Linked DNA regions of Lacibacter sp. H407. The protein of the gene in region 1 binds, or shares a complex with, the protein of each later gene. Links are inferred from orthologs where the notes say so. Each region holds a gene or a part of one and is shown on either strand. Other genes may lie near its edges. The genes, in order: accC and accD.

What was found.
Region 2: the proteins of accC (region 1) and accD are in contact, whole or in part, in a solved structure (PDB 8UXZ), measured with the Escherichia coli proteins. The link is inferred for Lacibacter sp. H407 from one-to-one orthologs.

What each region holds. Positions count from the first base shown.
Region 1 is NZ_JBBKTU010000003.1:39,386-42,646, forward strand. What follows is about bases 240-3,165. They hold accC (acetyl-CoA carboxylase biotin carboxylase subunit), read right to left. Parts: upstream 2,409-3,165; coding sequence 1,071-2,408; downstream 240-1,070. Other genes in these bases: WG989_RS20550 (glutamine synthetase III family protein), read left to right, coding at 240-944; accB (acetyl-CoA carboxylase biotin carboxyl carrier protein), read right to left, coding at 2,516-3,004. In the rest of the region: more of WG989_RS20550, read left to right, coding at 1-239; WG989_RS20565 (T9SS type A sorting domain-containing protein), read right to left, coding at 3,187-3,261. UniProt on the Escherichia coli protein: This protein is a component of the acetyl coenzyme A carboxylase complex; first, biotin carboxylase catalyzes the carboxylation of the carrier protein and then the transcarboxylase transfers the carboxyl group to form malonyl-CoA.
Region 2 is NZ_JBBKTU010000001.1:3,931,500-3,934,676, reverse strand. The notes cover bases 1-2,842. They hold accD (acetyl-CoA carboxylase, carboxyltransferase subunit beta), read left to right. Parts: upstream 1-883; coding sequence 884-1,801; downstream 1,802-2,842. Other genes in these bases: WG989_RS16950 (SET domain-containing protein), read left to right, coding at 2,743-2,842; WG989_RS16955 (VOC family protein), read left to right, coding at 2,343-2,714; smpB (SsrA-binding protein SmpB), read left to right, coding at 1,834-2,310; fbaA (class II fructose-bisphosphate aldolase), read left to right, coding at 1-843. Also shown: more of WG989_RS16950, read left to right, coding at 2,843-3,153.

The DNA.
Region 1 (3,261 bases):
GTAAATATCTGTTTGAAGTATTAGAAGCAGTTGAAAAAAGAGTAACCGATAAGTTCGACGAACAGGATGAAGCGATCTTGAAATTAGATCTGCACAAGAGCATTCCTGAATTGCTTTTGGATAATACTGATCGTAACCGTACTTCACCTTTTGCATTTACCGGAAACAAATTTGAATTCCGTGCTGTAGGTTCAAGTGCAAACTGTTCAAACGCAATGACGGTGTTGAACGCTATTATGGCGCAAACACTTATCACCTTTAAAGCAGAAGTTGATGCGTTGATCGAGAAAGGTGATAAGAAAGAAATTGCGATCATGCATGTGTTGCAGCGTTATGTTGCAGAAAGCAAAAAGGTATTGTTTGAGGGTGATGGTTACAGTGAAGCTTGGGCAAAAGAAGCTGAAAAGCGTGGATTGCCAAATGTGAAAACAACACCGCTTGCATTGGATGCAATGGTTACTAAAAAATCAAAAGAGCTGTTTGAAAGCACAGGTGTATTTACACACGCTGAACTGGAAGCACGTCATGAAATTGAACTCGAGAACTACATTAAGAAAGTACAGATCGAAGGACGTATCATGGGTGAGCTTTGCACAAGCCACATCTTACCTGCTGCGATCCGTTACCAGAACATTCTGATCAACAACATCAAAGGATTGAAAGATATCGGCGTAAAAGCTGATTCGTATGCAAATCAATTGCAGATCCTTGAAAAGATATCGGTTCACATCAATAAAGTGAGCGACTTGGTTGAGCAGATGATCGAAGCACGCAAAAAAGCAAACAACCTTACTGACACAAGAGCAAAAGCAATTGCTTATTGCGATGATGTTAAGGGTGTGTTCTTTGATGAGATCCGCTACCATGTTGACAAGCTTGAGTTGCTTGTTGATGATGCAAGCTGGTATCTGCCGAAATACAGAGAGTTGTTATTCTTACGCTAAGAAGCTACTTACTAATTTGGTTATAGTAAAAGACCTGCAGAAATTGCAGGTCTTTTTTCTTTTCATTTTATCCAAATAAAAAAGCCACTTAAATAAGTGGCTTTCGGGTATTAAAACAAGATCAACTTATTTCATTGTAAATCCTTCCAAGAACTTCGTTGTGAAATTTCCTTTCCGGAAATTTTCATCCAACATCAATTGCTGATGGAATGGAATGGTTGTTTTTACACCTTCGATCACATACTCACTCAATGCACGGCTCATGGTGTTGATGGCTTCCTCACGTGTACGGGCAACCGCAATAATTTTTGCGATCATTGAATCGTAATAAGGAGGAATTACATAACCCGCATACACATGCGAGTCGATACGGATACCATGTCCACCCGGCTGATGCAACGTGGTGATCTTTCCGGGAGATGGACGAAAATCGTTGTATGGATCTTCCGCATTGATACGGCACTCAATGGCATGCATCTGGGGCTCATAATTTTCACCGCTGATCTTTTCGCCTTGGGCGATCAATATCTGTTCTTTGATCAAATCAAAGTTGGTTACCTCTTCCGTTACGCAATGTTCTACCTGGATACGTGTATTCATTTCCATGAAATAGAAATTGCGATGCTTATCCACCAGAAATTCGATGGTACCTACACTTTCATACCCAATTGCACTTGCCGCTTTGCAGGCTGCATCACCCATTGCTTTTCGCAGCTCGGGCGTCATGAAAGGTGATGGCGATTCTTCTACCAGTTTCTGATGGCGACGTTGAATTGAACAATCACGCTCACTTAAATGACATACTGTTCCGTAGCGATCACCAGCAACTTGTATTTCAATATGACGTGGCTCTTCTACAAACTTTTCCAGATAGATGCCATCATTTTTAAATGAAGCTCCTGCTTCATTCTTCGCCATATCAAAATTACGTTCCAATTCATCTTCACTCCACACCACACGCATTCCTTTACCACCGCCACCTGCTGTTGCTTTTAAAATAACAGGATAGCCAACTTCACTTGCAATTTGTTTGGCATGGTCCACACTTTCTAATAATCCACCACCGCCCGGCACTACAGGAACCCCGGCTTTGATCATCGTTTCTTTGGCAGTGATCTTATCACCCATTGAACGAATCTGATCGGGCGTAGGTCCAATAAATTTAATTCCGTTTTGTCCGCAGATCTCGGCAAACTTTGCATTCTCTGCTAAAAAACCATAACCCGGATGAATGGCATCTGCATTGGTAATCTCAGCAGCTGCAATAATATTGGGAACATTGAGGTACGATTCTGCACCGGCAGGTTTTCCAATACAAACCGCTTCATCCGCAAACTTCACATGCAGACTCTCTCTGTCGGCAGTAGAATAAACAGCCACCGTTTTAATACCCATTTCACGACAAGTGCGGATAATGCGTAATGCAATTTCACCACGGTTGGCAATCAATATCTTTTTAAACATGGAGACAATTTGAAAATTTGAGAATTAGATAATTTGAAAATGAACGGCAATCTGAAATTTGAAAATGGTTTTGCATTTTCAAATTTTCAAATTAACACATTCTCAAATTAACTTGGGTCTACGAGGAATAATGGCTGATCATATTCAACAGGCGATTGATCTTCCACCAATATCTTTACGATCTTACCTTTTACTTCGCTTTCAATTTCATTGAACAGCTTCATCGCTTCAATAATGCACACCACTTTACCAGGTGTAACTTCTGAACCCACTTCAACAAACAGTGGTTTATCAGGAGATGGCTTGCGATAAAATGTTCCGATCATCGGACTCTTGATCGTGATGTATTTGCTGTTGTCATCAGCAGGTGCAGCAGTAGTTGTTGGGGCAGCTGGTGCAGCAGCAATAGCAGGTGCCGGAGCAGGAGCCGGAGCTAATGCAGGAGCCGATTGAAACTGACCAGAGATCACTGTTTGCTGTATGATCTCGTCTTTTTGTCGTATGGTTACTTTAAAGTCTTTTTCTTCAATTGTAAGTTCACTGAGATTCGATTTGTTGACCAATTTTATCAACTCCTGAATTTGCTTGAAATCCATGATCGTGAGGTTTAATTTAGTGAATAATAACGGGCGGCTAAGATAAGGGAATCAGTTCCAGAAATGAGCAATTTTTTACAATTTCGGGCAAAAATGGGCCAAAAATGCCCAAAATCATAAGAAAAACGACAAAAAACAGGCAAATCCGATGGCTCAAAAAATGCCAAGTTGATTCAAGAGTATTACTGAATAATGAACCTGCACGTGTACTGATCCTTTCCTACACGAAGACTGATCAGATAAAATCCTTTGGGCAA
Region 2 (3,177 bases), on another replicon or contig:
CAGGGAAATATCCGTGGCGCCATTTCAGGTGCATTACATATTCATAATGTGGCAAAGTATTACGGCGTGCCTGTTGTATTGCATACCGACCATGCTGCAAAAAAATGGCTGCCCTGGATCAGTGGGTTGATTGATGCAGGTGTTGAATTCAATAAAGAAAAAGGACAACCTCTTTTCAGTTCACACATGCTTGATCTCAGCGAAGAGCCATTGGAAGAAAATATTCATACCTCAGTTGAGTTTTTCAAACGTATGGCTCCGTTAGGAATGGGAATTGAGATTGAACTGGGTGTAACCGGCGGCGAAGAAGATGGTGTAGATAACAGTGATGTAGATAATGAAAAACTCTATACGCAACCGGCGCATGTTGCATACGCTTATACTGAGTTGAGCAAAGTAGGTAAATTATTTACTGTTGCTGCTGCTTTTGGAAATGTACATGGTGTTTATAAATCCGGTAACGTTCAGTTGACTCCGATTATTTTGCATAACAGTCAGGTCTATATTGAAAAGAATCTTGGTACTGGCCCTAAGCCGGTTTACTTTGTATTCCATGGCGGTAGCGGTTCTCCTCAACACCAGATCCGTGAAGCGATCAGTTATGGTGCAATTAAAATGAACATCGATACCGATCTGCAATGGGCGTTCTGGGAAGGTATTCTCAACAACTATAAAAAGAACGAAGGGTATTTACAAGGACAATTAGGAAATCCGGAAGGCCCTGATAGTCCTAACAAAAAACACTACGATCCACGTGTATGGTTACGCAAAGGAGAAGAGAGCTTTATCAAGCGTCTTGAAGTAGCCTTTGACGATCTGAACTGTATCAACAGGAATGCATAATTGTTACTACTTTTAATTGGCGTCATATAAATTAGAAACGATGGCAAAAAAAGAAGAGGATATAGAGAAGAACCTAACGGGTGACGATCTTCCACAGGAAGATGCGTTACGTTCGTCGTGGTTCAAGCGGGTGCAGAAGGGTATTCTCACTTCTACATCTGAGAAAAAAGAAATACAGGAAGGTTTATGGACCAAATGCCCGGAATGCAAGTACACCACTACATCCGGCGAATTGGCTGAAAATAAATTCGTATGCCCCAAGTGTAATTATCATCACCGTATCGGCAGTTCTGAATATTATGACTTGTTGTTTGATGGTGATGAATACACTGAATTATTTGATAACATCCGTTCCAAAGATCATCTCGGATTTACTGATCTGAAGCCGTATCAAAAACGATTGGAAGATATCTGGAAAAAATCTGACCTGCATGATTCGATCCGTGTGGCTGTCGGGAAAATTGATGGACATCCTGCGCTTGTGTGTTGTATGGACTTTGATTTTATTGGTGGATCATTGGGTAGTGTGATGGGTGAAAAAATTGCACGTGGTGCCGATTATTGCATAGAACATAAGCTCCCTATGCTCATGATCTGTAAAAGCGGTGGTGCCCGGATGATGGAGAGTGCATTTTCATTGATGCAGCTGGCAAAAATTTCCGGTAAACTTTCGCAGTTGAGCGATGCAAAACTCCCTTACATTACGCTGTTGACCGATCCTACGTTTGGCGGTGTTACTGCTTCGTTTGGTATGCTGGGCGATCTGAATATTGGTGAACCGGGCGCACTGATCGGCTTTGCCGGTCCACGTGTGATTAAAGAAACCATTAAGAAAGATTTGCCTGAAGGTTTTCAACGCAGCGAATTTTTATTGGAACACGGATTTCTCGATCTCATTGTAGACCGTAAGGAAATGAAACAGAAATTCGGGGTATTGTTTACACTGTTTAAGAACTGATTGAACAAGTTTATATTTGCAATCAATATAAGTTGATTCAACTTTTATTGATTGCTTTTTTGTTTGTAAAAATGATTGAATTAAAAAACCGCTCGGCCTTTCATGAATACTACTTTGAAGATAAGTTGGTAGCGGGAATGGTATTAGTTGGAACAGAAGTAAAATCGATCCGTGAAGGAAAAGTGAGTTTCAGTGATTCCTATTGTTTCTTTCACAAGCACGAACTTTGGATCAAAGGTTTGCACATTGCTGAATATAAATTCGGCACTACCAATAATCACCTTGCTGTACACGATCGAAAGCTCTTGCTCAATAAAAAGGAAATTAAGAAGTGGGAAAATAAGATGAAAGAGAAAGGCTTTACCGTGGTTCCACTCCGCATTTTTTTTACTGAAAATAATTTAGCCAAAATAGAAGTAGGCTTGGGCAAAGGAAAAAAACTGCACGATAAACGGGAAACCATCCGTAACCGTGATGTGGAACGTGACATGAAGAAGTATTTGAAGTAAGAGTATTCATTATACATGTTCATTTGAAATCTATGACAGAGTGTATTGCTTTTATTAAAGTAAAAGATCTGCAGAATACAATAGATTGGTATAAAGAGATTGGATTCCAGTGCAGCGCCACAAATCTTTTATGGGAACCCGAATGCGAAATCAATTGGGCTAAACTGGATTTCGGCAATGCTGGTTTTATGATTGGCCCTGATGAGAGACCCAACATCCCCGACGAGAAAGATGTTCATTTGTGGTTTAACATCGATTCAATAGATGCAATGGTTGAACGCCTTACCAATTTTGGGATAAGCATAGACATTGAGCATGCTACTTTCTACGGGCGAAAAAATGTTTCGTTTAGAGATCTGAACGGGTTTAAAGTTTCATTTTCCTGCAAACTGCAAACTGTATAAACTCTACTCATCAATAACAAAAGATTTAATGACCAAAGAACAACTGCTCCACGAATTGAAACACGATACCTGGGTAATGATGAAGCCCTCTCCCATTCATGGGAATGGTGTATTTGCGTTGCGGGATATTCCGAAAGGTCAGCGTGGATTGTTCTCTAAAAATATTGGTGAGTGGATCAAAATTGAACGAAGTGAAATTGATGCATTGCCTGATTACAGTAGAGAGCTGGTTGAAACCTATTGTTTGTTTGATGAAGATCATTATTATGTTCCTGATTATGGCTTTAAGGTGATGGACATTGTAAACTTTTTGAATCACGACGAATCTCCAAATATTATCTCCATTAATGACGGTGAAGATTTTGAAACACTGCGTGACATAAACGCCGGCGAAGAATTATTCATCGACTACGGCAAAATTGTTGACAGTGAAGAATAGCCGTGTCTAAAGTCTTGCAGAGCG